One region of the Weizmannia sp. FSL K6-3076 genome, then DNA from elsewhere that is predicted to be linked to it. Evidence: riboswitches for the same ligand, from Rfam matches in the RefSeq annotation. Region 1 holds a riboswitch; the other holds the start of a gene.
The links. Region 1 has a riboswitch for cobalamin ahead of NSS95_RS14400 (prenyltransferase/squalene oxidase repeat-containing protein). Riboswitches for the same ligand answer to the same signal wherever they lie in the genome.
Positions count from the first base shown of each region.

Region 1 (15,268 bases):
GCCGTCGCCTTCCGGAAACAATTGAAAATCCATATAGACGCCTCCATCCTTGTATTCATTTAAAAAGATTATTATCATATAATAACAAATGTTTTCTATTTTGTCACTGAAAAAAACCTGTCCGGCAATGCACACCGTTTCGTTTTGATTTGCCGCAAAGAAATAATAGCAGTTGGCAGCTTTAACGTTTTTTGATCCCATTGCTTGAATCACACGACTGTATCCGTTTTCAATATCGTTTGTTAAAAATGCATCTTGAATCCAATACGGGAAGTTTGCAGATTGAATAGACGTGCTGATCGGGTTTTGTCCTACGAGAATGCTATTTTAAGATAATTTGGGAAAATCTTTCTATTTTTAACAATTCACTTTGTAAACTTTTATATTTTTAAATATACACCGGAATAAAAAGATAAGGCAACAATTGTGTATGTTTCGTTTCCCGCCATGTTGAAGCAGCGGGCTGCATGCCTTGTTCTGAACATGCACTGTTGTTCGGATGGCGCTGCGTTAAAAATGCACGAGGACTGCTATCCTGCGTTCTCTGCTGCATAGGCGTCTGGGCTGAAAAATTGCGCCGGTAGATTTTCAGACTTTTATGCGTGCTGCATTCTTTGCAGCATGGTGGTGCGCGGGGCACCCTATAGCGTGCATCATGTCAGGTGTAAGATGCGGTGGGACGTGAACGGCCCCCTTTATTTCTGGTATAGAAACACATTGAATATTTTTGCTAAAACGTTCTATAATGAAGTTACCTGCTTTTTACGTTAGAAACGAGGGGGTACTTCCTTTGGATAAACCGAAATTGTGGACGAAAGACTTTATTATGATTTCTTCCACAAATTTTTTTACGCACGTTGTATTTTATTTGTTAATGACCAGTATTGCCATGTACGTCATAACCGCCTACCATGCAAGTCAGGGAATGGCAGGGCTTGCGGCAGGAATATTCGTGCTCGCTTCACTCATTGCACGGTTATTTGCCGGGAAATATCTCGACAAAATCGGCCGTAAGCAGATGCTGGTCGGCGGATTGGTTGTTTTTCTGGCTGTGATGTTGCTTCATTTTAAAGCTGATAGTCTCCTATATTTGATGGTCTTGCGTTTTATCCAGGGAGCGATGCACGGCGTGATTACGACAGCCGCCGGCGCCATTGTCGCGGATATCATCCCGAATGAACGGCGCGGGGAAGGCACCGGCTATTATGCGACAAGCATGAATTTGGCGATGGCTATCGGGCCGTTTTTAGGGATTCTGATTACCCGATTTGCCGATTTTCATATGATCGTGCTCGTGTCAAGCATCATTGCGTTCATCGATCTGATTTCTGGCATTTTGTTATCCGTTCCAAAACCGGCTGCTGGCCATGCAAAAGTTACGGAAATGGCTCGTTTTAAAGTAATAGATTACTTCGAACCGGCTGCCTTGCCGATTTCAGGTGCGGTTTTTGCCGTTACGCTTGCCTATTCCAGTGTGCTATCTTTCTTATCTTTGTATGCAAAGGACATTGGGCTAACCGGCGCCGCCACTTATTTTTTCCTTGTATATGCGGCAGCGCTTGTCATCACAAGACCTTTTACAGGCAGATGGTTTGATGAACGCGGGGCAAATGTGGTCGTTTACCCGCTGTTAATTTTGTTAATTGCCGGTTTCGTCCTGCTCAGCCAGGCGCATAGCGGATGGATGCTGCTTACAGCCGGAGCTTTGATCGGGATTGGTTACGGCACCGTACAGTCCAGCTTCCAGGCAATTGCCATTCAGCTTTCACCACCAAACCGGAAAGCACTGGCAACTTCGACATTTTTCATTTTTCTTGACCTGGCAAGCGGATCCGGCCCTTATCTTTTAGGAACAGTTGCCGGTTTGATGGATTTCCGGATGCTGTATCTTGCGGTTTCGGGCTGGGTTGTCCTGTGTATTGCCGTTTATTATGCCGTCCATGGGAGAAGAGCAGCAGCCGGCAAAAACAAAACAGCAGCAGAAAGCAAATTTTAACAGGAGGGGTCACACATGACAGAACATCATTTTCATTTAAAAGCAGACTGGCCGGGGCTTCGCAATGATACAGGGAACATTGCATGCGGAAACCTGGTAACGAAAATTTCCATTCCTCCGGAGATGGGTGGCCCGGGTGCCGGCACAAATCCGGACGAAATGTTGCTCGGGGCTGCCGCAACATGTTATATCATTACGCTGGCGGCGATGATGGAACGCAGCAGCCTGGAGAAAGACAGTTTGACAATGGCATCAGAAGGGATCGTCGATGTGACCGACGGCGTATTTACGTATAAAAAGATCATCCACCGACCAGAAATTGTGCTGAAACCGGACGCATCCGAAAGCGATGTCCGGCTCGCGCGGAAGCTCGCAGAAAAAGCCGAAAAATCATGCATGATCAGCCGGGCCATTCAGGGAAATGTGGAAATGGAGCTTGAAGTTACGGTAAAAACAGCCGGCTAACTGGAGCGGCGGGAGGCTTTGCTTTATTCCCGCTTCCGATTTGCCTTTTTAAAATGTATTACAGAACCCTTCGTGTGAAGAAAGACATTGTTTTTTGCCGGGTATCTTCACGTAGACGTGCTCTATGTGAAGATACCCGGCAATTTTTCTTGCTTTCTTAACAGGGACGCCTTCTATGTTAAGAAAGAGCTGTGATTTTTCTCGCTTCCTTAACGTAGACGCCTTCTAGGTTAAGATAGAGCCGCAATTTCCTTCGCTTCCTTTACATAGACGCACTCTATGTTAAGAAAGAACCCCGATTTGCTTTGCTTCCTTTACATAGACGGCTTCTATGTTAAGATATAGCTGCGATTTTTCTCGCTTCCTTAACGTAGACGCCTTCTAGGTTAAGATAGAACCACAGTTTTTCTCGCTTCCTTAACGTAGACGCACTCTACGTTAAGAAAGACCTGCAATTTTTCTCGCTTCCTTCACATAGACGCGCTCTATGCGGAGATAGGCCCCCAGTTTCCCACCGGTTTCTTAACGTAAAGGCCGGCTGTTTCGTCTGGGGTAGCGGGAGGACGGAAGCGGGAACGGTGAAAATGTCTCTTTGGGCTTCCAAAAGGATTTCATTAACAGGCCGGCATTCCCATGTAAAAAAGCAGCTGCCTTGTGCAGCTGCTTTTTTACAACACTTTGTCCAAAAAATCCTGTGCCCGGGTTGTTTTCGGGCGCGAAAAGAATTCATCCGGTGTGCTGTCTTCCAAAATTTTGCCGCCGTCAAGAAACAGGACGCGGTCAGCCACTTCGCGGGCAAAGCCCATTTCGTGTGTGACGATAACCATTGTCATGCCGGTTTGGGCAAGATCTTTCATGACGTTCAGCACTTCTTTGACCATCTCCGGATCAAGCGCGGATGTCGGTTCGTCAAACAGCATCAGTTTCGGTTCCATTGCCAGCGCGCGCGCAATCGCGACACGCTGCTTCTGCCCGCCGGAAAGGCTGTCCGGATATGCCTCTTCTTTTTCGGTCAGGCCGACTTTTCTCAACAATTCCCGGGCTTTTTCTTCGGCGGTTTGGCGGTTCATCTTTTTTACTTTCATCGGCGCGTAAGTCAAATTGTCCAGGACCCTTTTATGCGGAAAAAGATGAAAGTGCTGGAACACCATGCCGATTTCTGAACGGACTTTCATCACATTCGTTTTCTTATCGGTGATTTCTTCCCCGTCAATCCAAATCCGCCCTTTTGTCGGCTCCTCCAGGAAATTCAGGCAGCGTAAAAAGGTCGATTTTCCGGATCCGGACGGGCCGATGACAACGACGACTTCCCCTTTTCCGACCTCTGTTGAAATGTCTTTTAAAACTTCATTATGCCCGAACTGCTTATGGAGATGTTCGACTTTAATCACTGTATTTCATCTTCCTTTCTACTTGTTTGCCAAGCATGGTGAGGATAAAGACAAGCACCCAGTAAATCGCAGCGACAAACAGCAGCGGTTCAAAATTGTGATACGTTTGCGCGCCGACAACCTGGGCACGGCGCATCAAATCGAGATAACCGATGGTCGATACAAGGGCGGACTCTTTTGTCAGAGAAACAAATTCATTCATCAACGCCGGCAAAATATTTTTCATCGCCTGCGGTAAAATCAAGTCTTTCATCATTAAATAATACGGTACGCCGAGCGCCTGAGCAGCTTCGGTCTGGCCTTTGTCCACCGCCTGGATCCCGGCCCGAATGATCTCCGATACATATGCCGCAGAGTTTAAGCCGAATGCGAGAATAGCGGACGGAAACGGCTGGATATCGTAACCGGTCAGCTGTGGAATGGCAAAATAAATGAGCATCAGCTGCACAATGAGCGGCGTGCCCCGGAAAATTGATGTATAAATATCGCCTATCCATTTCAATGTTTTAATATGAGAAATTTTAAAAAGGGCAAAAATCGTGCCGAGCACAAACCCGAAAAGGATCGCAAAAAATACAAATTTTAAAGTTACCCATATTCCTTTTAAAATAAAAGGAATATAAGGCACAATTTGGCTGAAATCCAAATTCATGCCTTACACCTCACTTTGTTTGTTTTGAAAAAACAGCGCCCTGCTCAGCAAGGCGCCTGCATGCATTACTGTTTGTCAAGTTTCCATTTCTTTCTCAGCTCGTCCAGTTTCCCGTTCTTTTCCGCTTTTGCCAGCACTTTGTTGACTTTCGCCGTCAATTTGCTGCCTTTTGGCAAAGCAACAGCCATACCTGGTGAGCTCGAGGTCGGGTCGTCAAAGCCAACCAGGTTTTGCTTCTTGATATAGCCTTCTGCGACTGATTTATCAAGATAGGCTACTTGAATCCGTTTTGAAAGCAATTCTTCAATTAAGTTTGTGGAGTTGTCCAGCTTTTTGACCGTAAAATTGTACTTTCCTTTCAGCTTGTCCGCGCCCTCTTCCTGAATGGTGCCGAGCTGGACGCCGACGGTTTTGCCTTTCAAGTCATCCAGTGTCTTGACGGGGGAACCTTTTAGCGTAACAAACATTTCCCCTGAATGATGGTACGGGGTGGAGAAGTCAACGTTTTTGGCACGTTCTTTCGTTGCGGACATCCCGGAAAGGACCATGTCAACACGGTGCGATTGCAGCGCCCCGATCAGTCCGTCAAATTTCATATCTTTAATTTCAAGTTTGTATCCCAGTTCTTTTGCAATATACTTGGCGAGATCCGCGTCAAATCCGACCACATTTCCTGCTGTGTCTCTTGTTTCAAACGGGGCAAAGTCGGCTGAAGTGCCCATGACGAGCGTTTTTTCTTTTTTCGTATTACTTTTGCTGCTGTTTGTTTGGCCGCAAGCTGCCGCAATCACCATTGAAAATACAATTGCGATGCCTAACACGATCTTTTTCACAATGTTTCCCCCTATGAATATATCAGTCTTGGTAAGTATCTTTATTCAACAAAATGTATTTTAACACGTTGTGCAATGTTTGAAAAGATCCCTATTTTAAAAAATAAATGTCATTTTTTAGCTGTTTACCGGTATTTTTTTAACGTTTTCCGCAAACTCGCTTTTTACTTTTTCCAAAAGTTCCTGGTTTGTGAGAAGGTCAAACCCGGTCATAGCCAAAGCCAGCGCGCCGCTCGATAAGATCTGATGTGCATTGTCCGTAACCGTCATATCGGCAAATGCTTTTGTATGCGCGACAAGCCCCGGGGCATCTAGGCCGATATACGGGTGGATCGCCGGCACGACATGGCTGACATTGCCCATATCAATGGATCCGTATGAGGTTTTTGGCGGATTGACTTTTTTCACTTTTGTTTGTAAAAGGTTTTCCGTGAACCTTTTCGACAATGTCTCGTTTGTGATCATATTGTCATAGCTTAGTTCGTAATTGGAGATTTGCACGGTGGCACCGGTCATCATTGCAGCTCCCTGTGCGATTCTTTTCACCTTTTCAACCACTTCGTTTAAAACCGCACGGGCCTTGGCGCGGACATAAAACTGGGCCACCGCCTTATCAGGGACAATGTTTGCGGCAATGCCACCTTCTTTGATAATGCCGTGGATACGGACATCGGAGGTGACATGCTGGCGGAGTGCATTCACGCCGTTAAACAGCTGGATCACTGCGTCGAGTGCGTTAATGCCGTCTTCCGGGTTCGATGCCGCATGGGCTGATTTCCCACGAAAGTCAAACTGGATCGCATCCATGGCAAGCGACTCACCGCTTTCATACGACTCATCGGCCGGGTGGACAATCATCGCGGCATCGATCCCATCGAAAATACCCTGTTCCGCCATCGCAACTTTCGCACCGTTCGTTTCTTCTGCAGGTGTCCCGAGCACCACCACGCGGCCGCCGGTTTCGTCAACCATTTTGCTTAAAAGCACACCCGCACCCGCGCTCATCGTTCCGATCATATTGTGGCCGCAGCCGTGGCCGACACCCGGAAGCGCATCATATTCGCATAAAAAGGCAACTGCCGGCCCTGTTTTTCCGCTGTCATAAACTGCTTTAAAAGCGGTCGGCCTGCCGACAATTCCTTTTTCCACTGAAAAGCCGTGTGACGCAAGGAAGTCCGTGAGTAATTTCATAGACTGGTATTCCTGGTCGCCAAGTTCGGGATGATGATATAAGTAGTCGCTCATTTCCCAGAGCTTGGACTCGATTTGACTCAAATGGTGTCTAAGCTGTTCCTTCATTGGATGGCCCCCTTGTATTGTTCGTGTGCGCCAAAGTTAATATTTATAAATAATATGTTATAAATATACATCACCTTTCCCATTCGGGCAACCCTTTTTTATAAAAAATACAAAAAGACCCCATCTTGCTTTCAGATGGAGCCTTCTTCGTCATATAAACTACTGCTATTCATGAAATGTTCCAGCCATACGGTTTGCAAATGTCCCGGTGCTCACCGGCACGGGCACAGCAACCATGCCGGCCGTCGCGGGGGCCGTAGATTTGCTGGATGTCCCGTGGCTTTTTTGCAATATGCGGGCTTCCTTATGCCATCATTTTGCAAATATCATTTGAAAATGCAACCGGGTCTTCAATCTCGAGCCCTTCAATCAGCCGCGCCTGGTTATACAACAGGTTTGTATAAAGCTTGCATTTGTCCTTGTCATGGGCGAACGCCTCTTTTAATGCGTTAAATACATCATGATGGATGTTAATTTCGAGCACTTTATCGGCTTTCACATTTTGCCCGTTCGGCATGGCGCTCAGCACCTTTTCCATTTCAATTGACACTTCGCCGTCCGTGGTGAAGCAGACCGGATGCGATTTTAAGCGGTGCGAGGCACGGACATTTTTCACTTTTCCGTCCAGTGTCTCTTTCATAAATGCAAAGAGCTCTTTGTTTTCTTTTTCCTCGGCATCGGTTTCTTTTTTGTCTTCCGTTTCAAAACCGAGGTCGCCGCTTGATACGGACCTGAATTCTTTTTCCTTATAATTCATGAGCATCTTGATCGCAAATTCATCGATGTCTTCCGTAAAATAAAGGATTTCGTATCCTTTATCAAGCACAAGTTCCGTCTGCGGCAATTTTTCAATCCGGTCAATCGACTCACCGGTTGCGTAATAAATGTATTTTTGGTCTTCCGGCATGCGGCTTACGTATTCATCAAGCGTAACAAGCTTTTTCTCTTTTGAAGAATAAAACATCAGGAGATCCTGCAAATCTTCTTTGTGCGCGCCAAATTCATTGTATACCCCGAATTTCAACTGACGCCCGAATGATTTGAAAAATGCTTCGTACTGCTCACGGTTTTCTTTTAAAAGGTTAGCTAGTTCACGCTTGATTTTGTTTTTGATATTTTTCGCAATCAGTTTTAGCTGACGGTCGTGCTGGAGCATTTCCCGCGAAATGTTCAGAGACAGGTCTTCGGAGTCGACCATCCCTTTGACAAAACTGAAATAATCCGGTAAAAGATCCGGGCATTTTTCCATAATCAGAACGCCATTCGCATACAGTTCCAGCCCTTTTTCATATTCCGGCGTATAATAATCGAACGGAATTTTTTCCGGAATGTAAAGAATTGCATTGTAACGCACGGTGCCGTCAACTTTGATGTGAATATGCTTGACCGGTTTGTCAAAGCCGTAATGCTTTTCCATATAAAATTGCTCATAATCTTCATCTGTCAGCTCACTCTTGTTTTTGCGCCAGATCGGGACCATGCTGTTGAGCGTTTGTTCTTCTTTGACCTCTTCGTATTCATCATCGCTGCCCTCTTTCAGGCGCCTTTCCGTTACATCCATTTTAATCGGGTAGCGGATAAAATCGGAATATTTTTTCACAATGGCCCGCAGCCGGTACTCTTCCAAATACTGATCGTAGTCTTCATCCTCTGTGTTTTCTTTCAGCTTCAATATAATATCCGTACCGTTGCCGTTTTTTTCGCACGGCTCAATCGTATAGCCTTCCGCACCTTTCGACTGCCATTTATAAGCCTGATCGCTCCCCGCAGCCTTGGAAATGACGGTAATTTCATCTGCCACCATGAACGCCGAGTAGAAGCCGACGCCGAACTGGCCGATAAGATCATACCCGTCTTTCATTTCATTGTCATGTTTAAAAGCGAGCGAACCGCTTTGCGCGATCGTGCCGAGGTTTTCTTCCAGTTCCGTCTCCGTCATGCCGATCCCGGTATCAGAAACAGTCAGCGTCCGGTTTTCTTTATCCGGGGTAATTTTAATGTAGTAGCTGTCTTTATCAAATGTTAAATTTTCATCTGTCAAAGCTTTGTAATAAATTTTATCAATCGCGTCGCTGGCGTTGGATATCAGCTCACGCAAGAAAATTTCTTTTTGCGTGTAAATCGAGTGGATCATCATGTCGAGAAGCCGTTTGGATTCTGCTTTAAATTCCTTTACCGCCACTTCGATCTCTCCTTTATATGTATAGATGATGGCAATGTCCCTTTAGCACTCCTAACACCAGAGTGCTAACATCTTATTTTTTAGCACAGCACCGCTTGTTTGTCAATGAAACAGTGGCAGAAATCAGTTCTGAAGAGTAAATTCATCAATTTTTAGATGTTTTATGATAAAATGACTTATCCACATTTAGAAAATTTTTCCATCTATTTTTTCTGCTTTCAAAGTCAAAAAGAGCCGAATTTGCAAATTTCTTTTTTAAAATTGTGGATAACTTCAAAAAAACCTTTTTTTACATCACATCCTTTGCTATAATATAACCATTAAGTAAACCTTACTTGTATTGGCTTACTTAAATGGGTGAAATCCTCGTCTGTTAAAATGCGTGTCCGAAACGATTCCAACAGATTTGAGGATTTTTCTTTTGCCGTTTTTTTGAGTGCTTTTAAGATTGACGAACCTTTTTCAAACAGCTGTCTAATAATATCTGTTATTTGAACTAATAAATAATGATTTTTCATGGCTGTGTAGTTTTGGCTATTGGCATGTTCTATATTGTAACGATTATTTTTTTGTTCGTTAAATCCTTGATTTTCAATCTTCCAGCGGCTTCTTCCTGCAGCGATGAGTCGTTCCACGTTCTTTTTCGTGATTTTAATATCCGTTATAAATACATACTCTTTCGATTTCCCATCCTCTGTTTTCATTGTGGCCTCCATCAGATTGACCGTTCTGTCTTTGTAGGCAATATCATTCACCCAAACTAATGAATTCTGATCCTTACTTTGTTCCAGCTCTTTTATTGCCCTAAACTCCGTCGAGATACTTTTAATTCTCCCTTCCTTAAATCTGCATATATATTTCCATTTGTGCGCCCTGCACAGATTAAATACCGTTTCACATGCATAGAGACTATCTCCCAAGATACAAATCGGTAGTCTTTTAAATATTTTTTTTATTTTCTTTGCCAGCCTGTCGAAGGCTTTTAATTCACAATCTTGCTTAGAAACATTTTCTGATTCATTTTCGATAAATTCGGAGGCAATACTGAAGACCATATCCCCCACGACAAGCTTGGCTTCAAGTACATGGTGCATATAAAGTACGTTCGTTTCTCCTGTTTCTTTATTTGTATATGCCCGTCTCAGGCAGTGTTTACAATGTTTCTCATGAAAGGTGTGTAATCCAGTTCCATCAATGATGACACCCCAGTACTTTCCTTCAATTCGATAAGACTCGAGAGACCTTTTTTTCAATAATTCTTTAATCATATACGTTCTAATTTTTTCTAATTCATTTACATCTAAGCCAGATAAAAAGTCGTTAATTGTATCATAATGTGGAAGTTCTTCAAGAGAATCTAAGCCTAACACCTTCCCTACATTTTTAATACATTCTTCTTTATTAAAACGCTCACTCATGTTTCTCATGGATTTTAGGCCGGTCATATTTTTCAACATCATCGTAAATAAAAGGACCTCTGGACCATAAGTGATATAGCTTTGATGTCGGTGGTCTGCTACCTTTTTTAGGTTATTCATCAGGTCTTTGAAAAAATGCTTCTGAATTTTAAGGAACTCGAAAAAATAATTTGCTTCTTTTTCACGATTTCTTTTTTCTTTTCTAGTAACCAAAATAAAAACCCCCTCAAAACAGCCAAGTTTAATTAGGGCTTGCTGAACGAATCAAATTTTAGCTTGTATTCGACTTGTCACTAAGCCATACCAAAATATTCGTCCAGCAAGCTCTAATTATTTAAATTATTACATATTTAGCCGCATTTTTGGGGGGGGAATAGTTAAATTATCACGAAAAATTTTTACTCCTCAGAGCTGGGCAGAAATTGTCCTTTCCAACTGCCAGGGGTTGTTCTATAATTAATTACTGACATCTAAATACGGGCTTGGGCGATGGAAACAGGTGAAATTCCTGTACGGTCCCGCCACTGTGATGAAAAAAATTTTCCTAAGTCAGATCTTTCTCCCAAGCTGTCGGTTTATTTGAAGCCTACGAGGTATAGGCGAAAAATTTTTGCCCTTGTATACCTCTTTTATACAAGGGGTTTTTTATGAAAGGAGAGCGGTAATGGTGGGAAAAAGTGCAAGAAGACTCTTTCTGGGAATTGTTTTTGTTTTGGCATTTGCAGTTCCAATCCACAGTTTTGCAGCTGGTTCGGTAACAGAAAGCATTCAGGATACAGCCGGTTATTTCCAAAAAAGTCCGGATTTCTTTAAGAAATCTGAACTGGATTCCGATTTGGTCGTGGCGGCTTTGGCAAAGAAAGGTCTGCTACAGAAAGAGGAAATAACAGATTACACAAAAACGATTTCTCATAAACTCCAATCATCGAATGTAAGCCGCGGAGATTTAGATAAAGCGATTATTGCCATTAAAGCAATGGGCGGTGACCCGGCTCAATTTAATGGCAGGAACCTGGTGAAAGAAGTGTACACTTCGCCGGCAGATAAACCAACAGCAACGGTTTATGCTTTTGATTTAATCGCTTTAAGTACAGATGACTACACAATTCCAAGTAACGCAGAAAATGCACCCGCAAAAATCGCGGCTAAGTTAGTCAATCTCGAAGTGAAAATAAATGATGGCGCAGCAACGGTTGGAGGAGGTTGGAGCTGGGACACTTCCGGGCAGACCCCTCCGGATGTAGACTCAACCGGCATGGTACTCACCGCCTTGGGCATGTATCAAAAATATTACCATGACCCTTCTGTAAAAAAAGCCATTCGTGATGGAAAAAAGTTTCTCATGAAAGCCCAAAAATCAAACGGGGGCTATGATTATAATTCGGGCATTTCTACAAGTCTTGATGGAGTCAATTCTTCATCCACTGCCCAAGCCATTATCGGTTTATCATCCATCGGTATCGATCCGACATCAAACAAATTTACTAAAAACCATGTCAACCCTGTTTCTTTTCTATTAAACAACTTTAAAATCGACAATGGGTTTAAATGGTTGCCTAGTGATAAAGTAATAAATGATTTTGCAACAGAGGAAGTTTTTGAGGCCCTTGTCGCCTATGACCTTTTTCTCAAAGGAGATACCCTGTATAACTTCCGGAATGTAAGCAGCTCCAATTCCGGCAATACGGGCGCAACTGATTCGGGTGCCGGGGACAAGGATTCGGGCAGTAGCAATACCGGGAGTAAAGGTAGCGACAATTCTCCAAATAATAATGGGGCTGGCAAAACCACCAGCCAAAGCCCGGCTGCTGCCGCTGCAAAAGTGGTTGAAAAGCATACGAAAGAAGTCGTCACCAAAACGAATACGATTACGAAAGATCATACGATTACCAATAACAACACCATCACAAAAACCAACACGGTGGAAAAGCCGGCCGCAGCCAAAAATCAAACGCCGGCAAAAGCAGAAAAAGTTTCAAATGCAAAAAAAGAGGACAAACCTGCAGCTGCAACTGCCCAGGCAGCCCCTGCAGAAGATGTGCAGCAAGAGCCGAAAAAAGTCGTTATTACCAAAACAACGGGTATTTCTCCTGTGCACGGCTGGGTCGGTTCCCTATCTGCGGGTGCAGGCGTCATCCTGCTAATCATCCGTAAAAAATTTCTGGGGGTATGAGCAGGAATGAAATATAAAAGCATGATCATTGATAGTATTGCCGTTTTATTGATTGCATTCGGCGCCTGGTTTTTGATCGACGGTTTCCATTTTGAATCGAAAACCGTTAAAACCTATTCAGAAACAACACAAGTTGCAAACACTGCAGCAAAGGAAAAGAGTACGGCAGCAAAAGAAAATACATCCGGAAAGAAAACGGACGCCGCCAGCAACAAAACGGATGAAAAAAGCAATACGGGCGGATCCGGAAGCAACGTGAAAGATTCAGCCGCTCGTTCCAAAAATACTGAGGCTAAAGCTTCGACAGACAGCAAAACGGATGAAACACCTGCCACAAATACAAAAATGGCGGTCACATCCAGTACATCAACAAAAACGACAGCCGGGGCTTCTTCGTCCGGTTCCGATGACAGCCGTGCTTCCGACAACACGGGAGCCTCATCTAAAGCAAAGGCCGAAACGGTTTCTTTAACGGTAAAGGGCTATAAAGGGCCAGTTTTCGGCGGCAAATACAGTTATAAAAGCGGAGACACAGCATTTTCCGTTTTAAAAACAGCTGCCGCTTCTGAAGGTGTAAGCGTCGATTATTCCGGATCCGGTGCAACGGCCTATGTAAAAGGCATTGACGGCCAGTATGAAGGGGATCAAGGCGGCATGAGCGGCTGGAAATATAAAGTAAACGGAAAAGAGCCAAACGTTTCCGCAGGGACGTATAAATTAAAAGCCGGCGATCAGGTTGTCTGGTTCTATTCTAAATAGGAGTGCATAATATGGGGAATCAGCCGCTTGAAAAAAAGAAGTCAGCGAAGAACGCTTCACGGCTGACAAGGAGAATGGCGCTTCTTGCCATGCTAGCCGCACTGAGCGTGGCCGGACGGATTTTGATGGCGTCGATCCCGAATGTCCAGCCATGCACGGTGATCATCATTTGCAGTTCGTTTGTTTTCGGCATCCGCTTCGGTTTGGCGCTTGCGTTTTTAATCGTTTTCGGTTCCGACATGTTTCTTGGCATGGGGTTGTTTGCGATCATGCAATTTCTTGCGTGGGGGAGTATCGCGGTGCTTTCCGGCCTGCTCGGCAAGAAAGAGTTATACAAAAAAATCCCGCATCTCGTGTTATGTCTGTATGCAGCTTTTACCGGCTTCCTATTCGGCTTTATGGTTTCATTAAATTATTTGTTTATCGGCGGGCCGTTTGCATTTTGGACATACTACCTCGGCGGGCTGTTGTTTGACAGCTACCATGCCGCGGGAAACTTCTTCTTTTATTTGATCTTAGGGCCGATTTTAATCAAACTGATTACAAAAGAAAAAGCACGAATAGATCGTATTTAGCCCAAGGCTGCCTGTTTCATGCAGGCAGCCTTGTTTGGTTGTTGTGATGGGGATGGCTAAAGTTGGCAACAAAATGACGGCAAGAAAATGTAAAGAAATATAGTGAATCACTTGAAGATTAGTAATGCTTTTAAGATTATACGCTTTCATTTATATATTGCCTTAATTGTCTTATACTGCGAGTCTTTTAAGCTTCCATTGAATTGCACAATAAACATTAGCACCTCCTGAGTATCCATCAAAGGAGGTGCTGTCCTGTATACTTATCAAAATTATACGTACTGATTACTCAGTTCTTCAGTCTGTAATTGATATTCCCGCACAAAAGCCTTGGCCATCTTGGTAACTCCCGCAAAATCATTGTTTTCCGCAGGCTTCAACAAGCTTCCGCCAACGCCAATCATTCTGCATCCTGCCTTTATCCAATCCCCCATATTATCCAGGTTTATGCCGCCCGAGGGCATAATTTCCAGTTGTGGCAAAGGTGCTTTAACATTTTTCACAAAAGCCGGGCCAACAATGTTACTTGGAAACAATTTAATTATTTCCGCACCTGCCTGCATTGCTTCTTTCATTTCATTAACAGTCATACACCCAGGGATATAAGGAATTTGATAAAGATTACATAGCAAGGCAGTTCCCTTATCGAAAGTTGGCGAAACGATAAATTCTGCTCCAGAAAGATGTGCGATTTGGGCAGTGGTGGAATCAAGAACAGTGCCAGCCCCTATCAATATATCACGTCGATCTTTATATTTCTCTGTGATTTTTCTTATTGCGATATCCGCGTTAGGGACCGTAAATGTTAATTCAATATTTTTGATCCCGCCTTCAATCAAAGCATCTGTAATTGCGATCGCACGCTCAACAGTATTAGTCCGTAAAACAGCAATAATCCCATTTTTTTCTAAAGCGCTTAATATATTCCCTTTTTTCAAAACGCTCACACCCTTTATTTCTATTAAGAGAACCCAGAATTACTCTTAATTTATTTTTTACAGTACAGACTTATTTCCAGCTCCTCCTCACTGGAACTTGTTCCAATCAGCCTTACCAAAGGGAAGAATATCCATTTCTTAAGAGAAAGTTAAGCTGTCTGATCAACTATATTCCATTGCCTTAAAAGTCTTCATTCTCTTCATCAAGAGGATCTTTTTCTGATGGCCATACCACCATACTCTGCTGGCCTTCATTTAAAATAGAATTCACTGCCTCATGAATAGGAGTGCCCATCATTCTCTGATTGATCGCTTCAATTAACACCGGTAAATTAACACCGGTAATAACAAATATTTTTTCTTGCTTTTCAACAGGGAGTGAATGAACGGCTAAGGTAGCCTGATTATAAGGGCTTGCGCCAAAAAGGTCTGTAAAAATAATCACTCCATTATTTTGATCAACTTTATTAATTGCTTCAAGTACTTGTTTATTTAAATCTTGAACATTGTCTCCTTGAAACAAATTCAAGGTTACAATATTGTCTGTACCACCTATTATAAGTTCGGCAGCGTCCACTAAACCATCA
Region 1 is NZ_JBBOWU010000001.1:3,032,989-3,048,256, forward strand. Features, by position in the region: gene pxpB (5-oxoprolinase subunit PxpB) at 1-33, opposite strand, end outside; gene NSS95_RS14360 (MFS transporter) at 791-1,996, shown strand; gene NSS95_RS14365 (OsmC family protein) at 2,012-2,461, shown strand; gene NSS95_RS14370 (amino acid ABC transporter ATP-binding protein) at 3,130-3,852, opposite strand; gene NSS95_RS14375 (amino acid ABC transporter permease) at 3,845-4,504, opposite strand; gene NSS95_RS14380 (transporter substrate-binding domain-containing protein) at 4,570-5,337, opposite strand; gene NSS95_RS14385 (M20 family metallopeptidase) at 5,455-6,636, opposite strand; gene htpG (molecular chaperone HtpG) at 6,941-8,818, opposite strand; gene NSS95_RS14395 (transposase family protein) at 9,139-10,449, opposite strand; adenosylcobalamin (AdoCbl) riboswitch at 10,701-10,848, shown strand; gene NSS95_RS14400 (prenyltransferase/squalene oxidase repeat-containing protein) at 10,901-12,409, shown strand; gene NSS95_RS14405 (DUF4430 domain-containing protein) at 12,416-13,168, shown strand; gene NSS95_RS14410 (ECF transporter S component) at 13,180-13,743, shown strand; gene NSS95_RS14415 (bifunctional 2-keto-4-hydroxyglutarate aldolase/2-keto-3-deoxy-6-phosphogluconate aldolase) at 14,016-14,681, opposite strand; gene NSS95_RS14420 (PTS sugar transporter subunit IIA) at 14,863-15,268, opposite strand, start outside.

Region 2 (15,268 bases), 2.8 Mb from region 1:
AGACAAAACAAAAGAAACAGCAGAAAAATTCGGTGTCACCGTCGTTTCTGCGCCTGATCTTCCGGATGGATGGACCGGAAAAACGTGGGCCGTCTGGAACGGTTACGTGAAATCCACCGGGGATCTGCTTATCTTTCTCGATGCCGACATCCGCCTTGCTGAACACGCCATCAGCTCTCTTGTTACAGCACAAAAACAGCAGGGAGGCGCCATCTCTGTCGTTCCATACCATCTTACTGAAAAATTTTATGAGAAACTGGCAATGGTTCTGAACCTGCTCGGGATTTTCTCATTCACCTCGCCGTTTGAGCGCCTAAACCGACAAAAAGGGCTTTATGGTGCCTGTATTTGTGTATCAAGAGAAGATTATGACAAAATTGGCGGGCACGGGAATATCCGCGCTGAAATGCTGGACGACCTGAACTTAGGCGCCCGTTTTCAACAGGCTGGCATTCCGGTCACCAATTTTACCGGAAGCGGGCTCGTCTTCTTCCACATGTATCCCGGCGGTTTCAGCCATGAGCTGCAAGGATTTGCAAAAGGGGCGGTGTTAAGCACATCAGCCATTCATCCTTTTACAATTGCGGCTGTAGTTTTCTGGATTCTCGGTCTGCTCATATCCGAGCTCGGCTGCTTCTCCGGCATCCCTTACTTTGTTGCGGGGTATTTGCTGTATGCCGCCCAAATCTATTATTTTAACCGGCATACGGGAAACTTTGGCATCCTGCATCCTTTATTTCACTTTTTATCGATGATTTTTTTCCTGGTTGTCATCCTGTATTCCCTTTATCAGTCCCATTTTCGTAAAAAAGTGCTTTGGAAAGGCAGATACATTGATGTGGGAAGGGGGCAAAACAAATGACTTTTTTATTATCAGCACTTTGTTTTCTTTCCGGTTCGCTGATGTTTTCTTACTGGATCGGCTTGTTATTAAACGTCAATATTCGCAAAACCGGGGACGGAAACCCTGGTGCAGCAAACCTTTGGAAAAAAGCCGGTTACAAATTTGGGCTGCTTGGCATTGCGGGTGACTTCGGCAAAGGTTTTCTTCCAGTTTGGCTGATCATAAAATCGGGGGCGGTCCCATCGCACAAGGCGTTGATTCCCATTGCCCTGGCACCGATTGCCGGGCATGCCTTTTCCCCTTTTTTAAAGGGAAACGGTGGAAAAGGCCTTGCCGTAAGCTTCGGCGTATGGAGCGCATTGACCAAATTTCGCATATCCCTCACTTATGCCGTTATTCTTGCATGCTTTTATGTCCTAGCAAAGGTGGTGAAAAAAGGCAAAAAAACAACCAGCAGTGAAGACAGCCTGCAAACGACAACCGGATTCCTGCTGCTATCCCTCTTTCTCATTTTTCAAAAATATCCTCGTTTTCTCTTATGGATCTGGCTGGGCAACTTCATCATCCTGCTGTGGAAAAATAAAAAAGCGCTCATGCGTTTGAAAAAGGAAAAGCATTTCACCACGTAATTGGGGCTTGCTGAACGAATCCAATTCTGAGTTTGCACCCTATTTGTCCGTAAACGCTGTCTAAAAATATCTCGTTTGTATTGGCTTTTGAATGCAAGTTTTTCCCTAAATTGGTTGTAAACCCCTTGCATTTAAATTTTTGCCAAATCCGTCAGCATCCTTGCCAAATCTAGAAATTTTGCTTATTCAGCAAGCCCTAGTTGGCATGCAAAAAGCGGGAATCACTCCCGCTTTTTTGCTAGTGCCATCCATCAGATCTTTTTTTGCCGTTTTCTTTCCGAAAATATTTTTTCACCGTGCTGCAAACTGTGTTCTAGACAGATTACAGCTCATCAAATCCGTTCAAATCGCTCACTTTTGTATAAGAACGGGACTTTTGTTCAAAGAAATCCGTTTTGGTTGCATCGAAATTATCAGCATAGGCGCGAATCCATTTCATCGGATTTTCAACATGTTCCGGGTACAGCTCGCTTAATCCGATCATGCGCAGCATTTTATTGGCACGGTATTTAATAAAACCTGCCATTTCCTCAAGATCGATCCCTTCCACGTCCTGGAGCACGTATTCCGACCACTCGGTTTCCAAGTCAACGGACTCGCGGAACCGGGCATATACCCAATCGGAAAAGGCCGGCGTGTTCAATTCCGGATGTTCGGAAAGCACCGCGCGGATCAGTTCCGAAATAAAGCGCCCGTGTTCCAGCTCATCGCGGTTAATATAACTGATCATCGTCGATGTGCCGACCATTTTGTTCTGCCGCGCCAGATTATAAAAGAAAGCAAAACCGGAATAAAAGAACAACCCTTCCAGCAGTGTCGAATACACGAGCGTTTTCACAATATCTTCCACATCCGGCTGCTGGGCAAACGCATTGTATTGCTCCATCAGTTTTTTGTTTCGCTTTAGCAGCACCGGATCTTTCCGCCCGATTTCAAACGCTTCATTTTGTTTATCAAGGGACACGACGGACGATAAAATATAAGAATAACTCTCATTGTGGACAGCTTCCTGCTGGGCAATCACCGCCAAAATCGATTGGATGGACGGATCGGTCGCATACAGTGAAGCAAGCAAAATCGTCCTCGTTTGTGAAGAATCGAGCGTTGCCAGCAGGCTGATGATTTTCAAAAACGTTTCCTGCTCTTTTTCCGATAACAGCGGGAATTGTTTCACATCTGTTGACATATTCACTTCATCCGACTGCCAGTAATTCCCCAACAATCGTTTATACGTCTTATACCAGTGCGGATAAGCAAGATCATTCCAGTTTAAAATTCCGCTTGACTTTCCTCCGAATAAGGCAGTCGCTTTATTCGGGTGAACCGGATCCAACGTTTTCGCTTTTTCCAGCAAAGCGTTTGACATCTTCCAGCACTCCTTCTATCCATTTTTCCACTTCTTTTTCCTGGCTTCCCCTCGGAGACTGTTCAATTTTTAACGGTTCCCATGGGCTATTATAAAATTTTGCAAGTTTGCGGGCGGCCAGGCAGAATAAATCATCACCGCCAAATTGCGTTTCCCCCGTTCCAAACACAGCGACATTGGGAGGTTTCCAGCCAATTTCCAGAACAAAATCCTTCACTTCTTCAGGCGTGGCGCCCCGTTCCCATGTGAAAGTTCCGACCAGGATCAAATCATAGTCGCGCGGCGAAAACGGCGGGGAAATGCCGATTTCGTGCATGTCCACCGCCATCCCGCGCGCCCTGCACCAGGATGCCAGCAGTTCCGCCGTTTCTTTTGTATTGCCACTATAGGATAAGTACGCAATCAGCACTTTCAACTTTGGCACCACTCGCATTCTTCCACTTCATTGGAGGTCGAGCGCACATAATAGGTCGTTTTCAAGCCGGACTTCCAAGCTTGCAGATGGAGATCAAGCAACACTTGCGCGCGGATATTGTACGGCACATAAAAATTGAAAGAGATGCTCTGGTCAATATGTTTTTGCCTTGCCGCATTCTGCCGGACGGACCATCTTTGGTCAAGTTTATAAGCCGAACGGCGGTAAATGTTGTACGTCCGGTGGTCTAAATCAGGCGCTGTAACCGGAAATCTGTAATCCTTTTTTTCTTCCATATAATAAGGCTGGAAAACCGGGTCAATGCTTGCTGTCGAGCCGGCAATAATCGAAGTGGTCGCATTCGGTGCAACCGCCATTAAATATCCGTTCCGCAAGCCGTATTTTTTCACTTCTTCAGCAAGCGCCAACCAGCGTTCACTTGTGTAGCCTTTACCGGTAAAATAAGCGCCGGTGCTCCACTTGCTGCCTGGAAATGCCGGATAGCTGCCTTTTTCCCTGGCTAATTCCATGCTGCTTTTAATCGCATAGTAGGCAATGTTTTCGTACAGTTTATCCGCATATTCGACGGCTGCTTCCGTTTCCCATTCAATTCCCTCAAGTGCCAGCAAATGATGCCAGCCAAATGTGCCAAGCCCGACCGCACGGTACTTTTTGTTCGTGATTTGCACTTGTTTAATGGGCAACGTATTGACATCAATCACATGATCGAGCATGCGGACCTGGATGCGGATAAGCCGTTCGAGCACCCCGTCCGGGACAGCTTTCCCAAGATTGATGGAACTCAAGTTACAGACGACATAATCCCCGGAACGGTATTTCTTTACGATCACATTTTCTTCTTTGATCCATTCTTCAATCAGCTCAGTCGGGGACTGGTTCTGGGCAATTTCCGTGCATAAATTGGAGCAGTAAATGATCCCTTTGTGGCTGTTCGGGTTTTGCCGGTTCACTTCATCGCGGTAAAACATAAACGGCGCTCCTGTTTCAAGTTGCGATCTCATGATGCGCTTCATAATCTCGATCGCCGGAACTTTCCTTTTCGAACGGAGATCGGCATGGATGCACGCCTCATATTTTTCACGCCAGCTCCCTTTTCCCTTCTCTTCATCGTAAAAATCTTCAAGAGCAAACCCCATGACTTCTTTTACTTCATGCGGATCAAAAACATACCAGTCCCCGCGCTTTTCCACCTGTTCCATAAAATAATCTGGGATGCACACGCCTGTATAAATATCGCGGGCACGGAGCCGGTCATCGCCGTTATTTAACTTCAAATCGAGAAAATCTTCAATGTCGCGGTGCCACACATCGAGGTAGACGGTAATGGCGCCTTTTCTTGTCCCGAGCTGGTCAACGCTCACTGCCGTGTTGTTCAGTTGTTTGATCCACGGCACCACACCACTCGACATGCCCGGGAAACCTTTAATCGCGCTTCCCCGTCCACGGATTTTTCCCATATACACACCGATCCCGCCGCCGTTTTTCGAAAGCTGGGCGATGTCGGTGTTACTGTCATAGATTGATTGCAGGCTGTCCGCCACTGTATCAATGAAACAACTCGAGAGCTGGCCATGCGTTTTGCCCGCATTCGCGAGCGTCGGGGTTGCGACCGTCATGTACAGATTGCTGAGTGCCCAGTACGCTTCCTTCACATGTTCCATCCGGGTTTCCTGCTGTTCATCCTGCATCAGGTACATCGCAATCACCATCCAGCGCTCTTGCGGCAGTTCATAGACATGCTTTTCAAAATCACTTGCCAGATAACGGGTTACGAGCGTATAGAGGCCGGGATACGTAAAAAGCAAATCCTTCTCCGGGTCGATTAGGCGGCCGAGCGTTTCTATTTCCTGCTTTGTATATTTGTCAAGCAGTTTTGGAGAATAAATGCCTTTTTCTACCAGCTGCCTGATCAAATCATAGAAAGACCCGTACTTGAGGGTTGGATCATAATGCCGGTTTTTGGCGGCTTCGGCATAAAGCTTATGTAAGTAAATTCTCGCTGCAAAGAATGTCCAGGCCGCACCTGCTTCATCGATATTTTCAAGGGCATGTTTAATAAGTAGATCTGTTTTTTCCACCAAAGAGGCATCCTGGTCCCATAACTTTAAAATCTTTTCCTTATAAGCGCCGGTTTCAATCTCCAGGCCTGCAGACATTTGATCAATGAGCTGCAAAATCATTTCTTTTGATTCCAGTTGAATAGATATCACGTTTTCTCCTCCCTTTTTTGAACGCAAAAAAACCGTTCATTTCAGGGGGATGAACGGCAAAAACGGCAGAAAAACAGCATCCGTGATCATCTGTTTTACCGTTTCCCGTTCCCGCACCCCGAAGAATAGAAACTTCAAGTATTGGCAGGTCTCCTGGCTTGTGTTTCATTCTAATGAAGCCCTTCCCATACCGCCGCCAAAAAAAGCAGCCGGTACAGTGGTTTGCTCTTTCGTCCACACTGACAGTTGCGGGGGCAGCTCCGGTTTCCCACCGGATTCCCTTTTCAGGCATCTCAAAGCCACCAATACTCGCATACTATATTTAGTATTTTTTTGTTTTAGAATTTCTATATGTTGTTATCCTACCATATTCGACAAAAGATATCAATCCTCAGTTACGTTGAATATGTTTCAAGTTTGTCCGTAAAAAGATGCCGAATACGGAGCAGCCTTCTTCGCCTTTTTCCTTAAGGAATGGATTTTCACAGTCCGTTATCCATTTTAGACGATTGAGGGAGCAGGTACAATACATCGGTTTGACTTTACCCATTAAATTTCTCCCCCACACATGACATTGCAAAAAACCAGAAGCACAATGGCAAAAATTTTAAGCGTTTCCTTCTCATAGGGGCGCTCTTCGTAAAGCACTGGTGAAAATGTGGGCTGCTGCCTTCACATAGAACCCGGCTACGTTAAGGGAGCATGGAAAAACGAAGGTCTTTCTTCACATAGAGCCCGGCTATGTTAAGAAAGCGTGGAAAAATGAAGGGCTTTCTTAACATAGAGCCCATCTACGTTAAGGAAGAACGGAAAAATGAAGATCTTCCTTCACATAGGGCGCGGCTATGTTAAGGAAGCTTGAAAAAACGGAGGTCTTCCTTTACATAGAGGGCGGCTACGTTAAGGAAACACGGAAAATTGACGGCCTTCCTTTACATAGAGTGCGGCTACGTTAAGAAAGCTTGAAAAAATGACGGCCTTCCTTCACATAGAGCCCGGCTACGTTAAGAAAGCTTGCAAAATTGACGGCCTTCCTTCACATAGAACCCGGCTATGTTAAGGAAGCTTGCAAAATTGACGGCCTTCCTTCACGTAGAACCGGCTACGTTAAGAAAGCATGCAAAAACGACGGCCTTCCTTCACATAGAACCCGGCTACGTTAAGAAAGCATGCAAAAACGACGGCCTTCCTTCACATAGAGCCCAGCTACGTTAAGGAAGCACGAAATAACGAAGATCTTCCTGTTAAGGAAGCTTGAAAAAAACGGAGGCCTTCCTTCACATAGAACCTGTCTACGTTATAGAGGCAATCCCGATTAGCCCGTTATTCCCGCCCCTTTCAAGCAGCAGTTGCAAAAATGAAAAAGTTGATCCAACAACCGCGACCTTTCTGGGCTGATTCGTATACGTCTTTCAGGTTGCAAAAAAAGAAAAGGTTGGGACCAACAACTGGCCTCAACCTTATCCTTTTTTAATTCGTCTTCACTGCTTGAACTTGATAGCCTGTTTTTTCAACGATTTCTTTCAATTCATCTGCCGAAACCTTTGCCTCGTCAAAATCCACTTTTGCTTTGCTGGCGTTGAAAAGTACTTTCACATTTTCCACACCTTCCACTTTGTCCAGCGCGCCTTCTATTTTTTTCATACAAGACGGACAGGTTAACGTTTCTAATTGCATCACGGCTTTTTTCATTCCGTTTCCCTCCTTTTGTTTTTATTTTACATGCCGCACTGGTTTCCGTAATTGATCTCCATCAAGTTGGCCGATTTTGCTGATCTTGAACTTCTGCCGTCCGCCCTTTGGTGCAAATCCGATCAACCGCATTGCATTTAGAATAACAGCTAAAACGCTTCCTTCATGGACAAACATCCCGGCTGCAAGGTCTACTTGTCCCCGAAGAACACCAACAAGCAAAAATACGACGACCGAAAGTGCAATTGCTATATTCTGTTTCATATTCCGCATCGTTTTTTTCGACAGGGCAAAGGCATGGGCATATTGGGAAAGCTTGTCTGCCATCAAAACGATATCAGCCGTTTCGATAGAGATATCCGTTCCGCCTTTCCCCATGGCAAGCCCGATATCTGCCGTTGCAATCGCAGGGGCATCATTCATGCCGTCTCCTGCCATCGCCACAACAGCTCCTTCCTCTTTCAGTTTCTTCACATAGTCCACTTTTTCATCCGGAAGCAGCTCTGCATGAAAGGCATCAATACCCAATTGGTTGGCGACGGCTCGGGCGGTATGGCGGTTATCGCCTGTTAACATGACGATCCTTTTGATCCCGGCAGCGCGCATGTCCTCCAAGGCAGCCCGGGCATCTTCACGGATTTGGTCGGCGATGGACAGAATGGCTTCCAACTTTCCATTGACCGCAATAAAAATAGCAGTATTCCCCATTTTTTCACGATCGGTTGCGTAACTGCCCGCTGATGGAGAAATGGTGATGCCTTGTGCTTCCATCAATTTGCGGTTCCCCACAGTAATGGCTATGCCATCAATGGTTGCCGTCATGCCTTTCCCTTTTATCGCTTCACCTTCCTGCAAGTGATACCGGTTAAACGGGATGCCCCTTGCTTCTGCTTCTTTCACAATCGTTTGGCCGAGCGGGTGTTCAGAAACGGTTTCCGCCTTGGCCACAAGCCCGAGCACTTCCTCTTCGCGCCTTGTGCCAAGCAGGTGCAAATCCGTGACTTCCGACTTCCCTTTTGTCAGCGTGCCGGTTTTATCAAATACGAGCGTATCCACTTTTGACAGTTTTTCCATCACATCCCCGCCTTTGATCAGCGCACCGTGTTTCGCGCCGTTTCCAATTCCCGCTACGTTTGACACGGGAGCGCCAATCACGAGCGCACCTGGGCAGGCAATGACCAGGAAGGTAATCGCTTTGTGAAAATCACGGGTAAAAACAAACACGGCGAGTGCAAGGATGACAATCGCCGGTGTGTAATAGTTTGCAAACCGGTCGAGGAAACGTTCGGTTTTCGATTTTGCATCCTGTGCTTCTTCCACCAGTTCAATCATCTTTGCAAAGGTTGTGTCATTCCCGATCTTTTCAGCGATCATTTCGATATAGCCGGTATCTAAAATCGAGCCGCTAAAAACAGGATCGTTTTCTTTTTTCATGACGGGTGCCGGTTCCCCGGTAACCGCTGATTCATCCACGAATGCCCGGCCGTTTGTAATGATCCCGTCAACCGGAATTTTGCCGCCCGGGAGGACAACCAGCTTGTTCCCTGCCCGGACGCGATCTGCGGCCGTTTTTTTTCGGGTTCCGTCTTCTTGAAGCAAGATCGCTTCCTGCGGGGCCATATCTGCCAATTGCTTTAAAGACGAACGGGTTTTCTTTAATGTCCTGGCTTCTAAATAATCGCCAAACAAAAACAGAAAAGTGACAGCTGCGGATTCCATATATTCGTGGATTAGCAAGGCACCTGCAACCGCCACCGTAACGAGCAACTCAATACTGAACGTTTTCATCCTCGCCGCTTGCCAGGCTTTGATGGCGATGGGAAGGACAGCAGCAACGGTTGCCGCCATCAAAAAACCGTCCCTCCAGGCGTAAAAGCCCATCCATTTCATCCATAAACCAAGAACGATTAAAATGCCGGCGATCCATGCCAGATGATGCTTATGTTGATGGATTTGTTCTAACATTGGAACTCCCCCTCACCTGTTATACGATTATTTTAAAAGAGCCCCTTGCTTTCATCATTGACCCTTGTCAAGATTTTTTAATTTAAAAATACACCGCAGGACGGGTCCATTGAAAAAATGCGCAGGCAAAATTTTGCACACACAAAAAGCGGCGGGTCACCATTATTAGTGGTTTCCCGCCGCTTGTTTATTTTTTTCAGCACTTTTTCAGTGGTGGCCGCCGGCTGACGTTGCCTCATCTGCATACAATAACAGCTCGTCCAAGTCAGGAATTTTGATTTTCTTATTTGGCAACTGCTCTATTAATCCCTGTTTTTCCAGATTTGTAAACTTTCGGCTGATGGTTTCGGGGGTTGTTCCAAGATAAGAAGCCAAATCTTTTTTAGACATTGGCAAGGCAATCACTGTATCATTCGTGCCGCTTTGTTCCACACAACTGGCTAAAAAGGAGATGATTCTGGATTCCACATTTTCGACCGCTACCCGGGCCGTTTGTTTTTCCGATTCTTCCAAACGCTTTGTGATTTCCGTTAAGATTTTTAAAGCGATTTGGGGATATGCCAGCAAATAGGCTTGAAGGTCCTTCTGTTTCATCCTGCAGATAGTCGAATCCTGCAGGGCCTCTGCGTAATTCTCATGAATTTCCCCCGGTTGAAAAACAGCCAGCTCGCCGGTAAAATCACCCGGATTTAATATGCGGACAAGCTGCTCCTTTCCCGAATCTGCCAACCGGTAAATTCTCACTTTTCCGGTATGGATAATATACAGCGTATCATCTCTTTCCCCTGCCCGGAAAAGTATTTCCCCCTTTTGTAATGCCAGCGTTTCAACAGACGCCCCGATTTTCGCCATCTGTTCTTCTTCCAGATGGTTGAAAATAGGCACGAGCCGTATGCATCCCGCATGGCTTTTACAACCATGCCCGGGATGGGAACCATGGATATGATGATGGCACTCCATGTGATGAGCCCCCTAAAAAAAATTTAGTTTTGCCCAAGCTCTTATGTCATATGATGATGGCTTAGCTTCTCATGCCATTTTACCCGGAAAACGCTTTACAGACAAGTGATCCCGGCCTCGGTATGGCGATTACGAAACAGCTCGTGGAACTTCACGGGGGCTCTATCAATGTAAAAAGCGAACCTGGCAAAGGCACTGCAGTACGCATTCTTTTGCCGATATTGCCGTGAAATATGCGGCAGTCTACACCGTTTCAAGCTCCATTAACGAAACCTTTTCTTCCAGCGCAATACGCGCATTTTTAGTTGCCAGCTGCACCATTTCTTTTTTCTGCCCGCGTTTCGGCTGTACGATACGGGCGGAAACGCATATTTCGGCCGCTTCCTTCCCAACTGCTGCCGGAATGAGCATTTCCTTTGGCAACGTATTGCCACTCTCGCCATAAAAATGCTGTAAAAAGTCAAGAAATGCCCTTTTCGGTTCCTTACTTCCAATTGGTCTGAAAATAACCTCCCGCTCTATAATCCTGCCGTCCCGCATATAAAAAACGTGGACACACATGAACCCGTCTTGAACAGCAAAGCCGAATATATCCCGGCTTACAGGGTCGTTCAGCACGATATTTTGATCTTCCATGGTCACTTCAATTTGCATGATTTGTTCCTTCAGTTGTTCCGCTTTTTCAAAATCAAGCTTTTTTGCTGCCTGCAGCATTTCTTTTTTCATGTCTTTTAAAACTGCTCGGTAACCGCCGTGGAAAAAATGGACAATTTTGCGGATTTGTTCCTTGTATTCTTCTTCACCCACTTCCCTTGCACAGGTGCCAATGCACAGTCCAAGCTGGTAATACAGGCAGGGGCGGGTGCTTGATTCCGGACAACGCCTGAGCGGATAAAGCCTGTCCAGTACTTTTTTTGTCTCCGCTGCCGCCCGGGCATTCGGAAACGGGCCGAAATATTTCCCTTTATCACGGCCTGCTTCGCGCGTTAAAATGAGCTGAGGGTGCCGTTCATCCGTAATTTTGATAAAGGGGTAGCTTTTATCATCTTTTAGCATAATATTGTATTTCGGCCGGTACTGCTTAATCAGATTCATTTCCAGCACCAAAGCCTCCGTGTTGGTCGCTGTGACGATCCATTCCAGATCAAAAATCTCTCCGACAAGCTGGGTTGTTTTTTCATCATGGGAACCGGTAAAGTAAGAGCGTACCCGGTTTTTCAGCTTTTTTGCCTTTCCAACATAAATGATTTCCCCTTCCCGGCTTTTCATCAAATAGCATCCCGGCTCTTCTGGCAAAAGGGAAAGCTTGTGCAGGATGACGGTGTTCATTGCTGCACAAGCCCCAGCTCGCGGCAGCGCAAATCAAGTTTCCGGGCAAAATCTTTGCAGGCGGTTTCGATTTCCTCATCCGGGACGACATCCACTTTTAACCCGTCCAAAAGCAGCTCGCACCCCTGCTTTTTCAATGCTTCCTCCATCGTATCCACCGCGGTGGCGAAATGCTCGTAAAAAGAGTCGCCGGCGCCAAACACCGCACCTTTTTTGCCGGTTAAATCGACTTCCGGAAGTTCCTCATAAAAATCGATCATCTCATCCCAAAGATCGCCCTCGTCCCATGTATTTGCGCCGATCAGAATCAGATCATAACCGGTAAGTTCATGCGCGCTTGTATTGGTTGATTCTGCTATATCAACGGCATAACCCGCTTCTGTCAGGGCTGCCGCAATTTGTTCTGCCATAAATTCGGTTGTACCTGTCATGGTTGAATACACAATGATCGTTTTCATCTTTTTTCACTCCGATCTGTTGAATTCCCCCTCCCTTTATTCTATATCAATTGTGAAAATCTGCATTTGATCTGCATCAAGTTTAGATACCAACTGAAAATTTCCATGCGGACCGGCGGGCATATCTCTCAGACTATGAAAAAGTTGAAATCGAAAATATTTTACTTTCCCGCAACAAAATGGCCATTTTTTAAAGGAATTTCCTTATTGTTTGATTAATAATGATAGATGAAGAATTGGTAAAAATGTGATGGAAAAAGATGGACAGGCATTACGCGGATTGGTAAAAAGTGTTAATAAAAAGGGGGCCGGGTCATGAAAAAAAGTACAAAAATTATGTTGTTTACAATTATTGGAATACTATTGTTCCTTTGGGTTGTTGGCATAATAAGCTTCTACTCAATATGAGTACAATTAAGAAAGAATCAAAGAGTAAAAAGCCTCGAAACAGCTTAAGAGCCTTTCTTTAGACCTCTAGCCGTTTTGAGGCTCCACACTTAACGGAGGTAAAGCTCTTGGAGCGTCTGGGGAGATCCGATCCAGTTTTATACCACCTGAAACTTCCCATTCCGGATCGATGGAACGCTTGTATGCAGATAAGTGGAAAAAATAGGAATACATTCTCTTCCTTGACAACCCCTGTTCGATCAACTATGATGGATTTGAAAACGAAAACATTTTACTTTTTCATAAAAAAGAAAGCGCTCACGATTCAACTTGTCGACAAGTATACTAATCTTACAATCTTATGAAGAGGAGGATCTCTTATGGAAATCGGGATCGTTGGACTTGGAAAAATGGGGTTGAATTTATCACTCAATATGCTGGATCATCAAGTGGATGTAAAGGCGTATGACACTTCCAGAGATGCAACCGCACAGTTGTCATCCCTTGATTCACGGGCAAAATGCTTTCCTTCATTGGAAGCGCTGGTCCAAAATCTTGAAGTCCCGAGAAAAGTTTGGGTGATGGTGCCGTCCGGGGAACCGACAAACGAAACCATTCACAAGCTCAGCAACTTGCTCAGCGCCGGCGATATTGTAATTGACGGCGGCAACTCTCATTATACCGATTCATGCAGGCATTATACTTTGCTTCAAAACAAAGGCATCCATTTTCTTGATGTCGGCACGTCCGGCGGGATCAGCGGAGCCCGGAATGGCGCCTGCCTGATGATCGGGGGAGACAAGCCGGTATTTGATCAGTTGGAGCCCCTTTTTGAAAAAATTTCAGAAAAAGACGGGTATTTATACACCGGAAAACCGGGAAGCGGCCATTTCCTCAAAATGGTGCATAACGGTATTGAATACGGCATGATGGAAGCATTGGCTGAAGGATTTGAAATTCTCGAGAAAAGCCCGTATGACTACGACAACCAGGCTGTTGCAAAAGTGTGGAACAACGGATCCGTCATTCGCAGCTGGCTTGTTGAACTATTGGAAGATGCATTTTCAAAAGACGCCCATCTCGATGAAATCAGTGGTGTCATGGCATCATCCGGCGAAGGCAAATGGACGGTTGAAACCGCACTTGATTTGCAAGCATCCATACCGGTCATTGCCTTATCCTTAATGAACCGGTACCGTTCCCTTGAAAAAGATACTTTTACCGGCAAAGTCGTTGCCGCACTCCGGAATGAATTTGGCGGACATGCAGTGACCCGGTCCGGCCAGTAAGCCGCCTGAAACGGAGACAGGCTTTTCGGGATCAAATTTACACGAACGGGAGTTTTGAATATGCTGCAGTTCCCTGAACAATGGATGAAAAATGCTTCTCTTGGCGAGCAGATCGCAAATGAATTGCGCCTGCTGATCCTTACAAATGAAATCAAGCCTGGTGACATCATTTCCGAAAACCAGATTGCCCGGAAATACGGGACGAGCCGTTCGCCGGTCCGTGATGCATTGAAAGCCCTTGCCAACGACGGTCTTATTCAATTGGAAAGAATGGGCGCCCGCGTACTGGGAATGGGACTGACAGATATTCATGAACTGTACGACGTACGTGAAATGATTGAGATTTTTGCGCAGCAAAGAGTGTCTGCTGCTCCTCAGGAACAGTTGATCCAATTCCTGAACGAGACGATCGATAAAATGAAGATTGCAGCAAAATACGAGAATCACAGCGATTTCGCCTATTACGATTTTTCTTTCCATGATCGGATCATCCGCCATGCCGGCCATAAACGGATCTTGAATCTTTGGAATGGCATGAAGTCCTTGATCATGGCCGTACTCCTCGTGACAACGGAAGATGTTTTTGCCCACGGCCCTGACCATCTGGCATGGGTCATTGAAAAACACCGGAAAATCGTAAACAGCCTTTTAACCGGAAATGAAGAAAACGTGGAACAATCTGTTTCTGCTTATTTTAAAGACTCAAAAAGAACACTCGATAAATCTTTTCCGGCAGAGGGAAAAACGGAGTAGGCGCAGCCTGCCTGGCACAGGGTTTTATGTTTCCATTTCTTTTCGGCAATCTGGCCCGGCGGCATCACTTTTTATTACATTCAAGTTGTCGACAAGTATTCAATGAATTTGCTACGTTCGCTTTAACATACTAAAAAGGAGGCTTTTACGATGCATGACGCCTGTATGATAGGGGTTGATATCGGCACAACCAGCACCAAAGCTGTGCTTTACAAAACCGATGGAACCATCATCGCAAATGCCAATCAAGGTTATCCGTTGTATACGCCGGATGCATTTACTGCAGAACAGGATCCGGAGCAGATTTTCCAAGCTGTCCTTCATGCCATTCAGGCTGTTACAGAGAAGAGCGGTCAAAGCCCCGAAACAATCCGGTTTGTCAGCTTCAGCTGCGCCATGCACAGTGTCATCCCTGTAGACCGGGAAGGCAAACCGCTTATGCGCTGCATCACCTGGGCGGATAACCGGAGCATCGGCTGGTGCCGCAAACTGAAAGAAGAATTGGGTGGCCATGAAATCTATATGCGGACGGGGACGCCGATCCATCCGATGTCCCCATTGCCAAAACTGATGTGGCTGCGGCATGAAAGGCCTGAAATCTTTCAAAAAGCAGCAAAATTTATTTCGATTAAAGAATATGTTTTTTACCGTTTGTTCCATCAATACGTTGTCGATTATTCCATTGCCTCCTGCACCGGTCTGATGAGAATGGACACCTTGTCCTGGGATGAAGAAGCATTAAAACTGGCCGGATTAACAGCGGACCGGTTATCCAAACCTGTTCCGACCACACAGATCATGAGCGGGCTTGATCCCCAATATGCAGACCAAATGGGGTTGGGCAAAGATACGCCATTTGTGCTCGGCGCAAGCGACGGTGTGCTTTCAAATCTCGGCGTGGACGCGATTGATCCGGGCGTTGTTGCGGTCACCATCGGCACAAGCGGCGC
Region 2 is NZ_JBBOWU010000001.1:189,205-204,472, reverse strand. Features, by position in the region: gene NSS95_RS01025 (glycosyltransferase) at 1-862, shown strand, start outside; gene NSS95_RS01020 (glycerol-3-phosphate acyltransferase) at 859-1,473, shown strand; gene NSS95_RS01015 (ribonucleotide-diphosphate reductase subunit beta) at 1,796-2,839, opposite strand; gene NSS95_RS01010 (flavodoxin) at 2,784-3,266, opposite strand; gene NSS95_RS01005 (ribonucleoside-diphosphate reductase subunit alpha) at 3,251-5,485, opposite strand; gene NSS95_RS01000 (hypothetical protein) at 5,436-5,654, opposite strand; cobalamin riboswitch at 5,612-5,807, opposite strand; gene NSS95_RS00995 (heavy-metal-associated domain-containing protein) at 6,956-7,177, opposite strand; gene NSS95_RS00990 (heavy metal translocating P-type ATPase) at 7,199-9,142, opposite strand; gene NSS95_RS00985 (Crp/Fnr family transcriptional regulator) at 9,350-10,102, opposite strand; gene NSS95_RS00980 (ATP-binding protein) at 10,174-10,332, shown strand; gene uvrC (excinuclease ABC subunit UvrC) at 10,346-11,431, opposite strand; gene NSS95_RS00970 (flavodoxin) at 11,428-11,889, opposite strand; gene gnd (phosphogluconate dehydrogenase (NAD(+)-dependent, decarboxylating)) at 12,657-13,565, shown strand; gene NSS95_RS00960 (GntR family transcriptional regulator) at 13,626-14,318, shown strand; gene gntK (gluconokinase) at 14,469-15,268, shown strand, end outside.
Region 2: it holds a riboswitch for cobalamin, as region 1 does, so the genes downstream of both, NSS95_RS01005 (ribonucleoside-diphosphate reductase subunit alpha) here and NSS95_RS14400 (prenyltransferase/squalene oxidase repeat-containing protein) in region 1, are expected to answer to the same signal.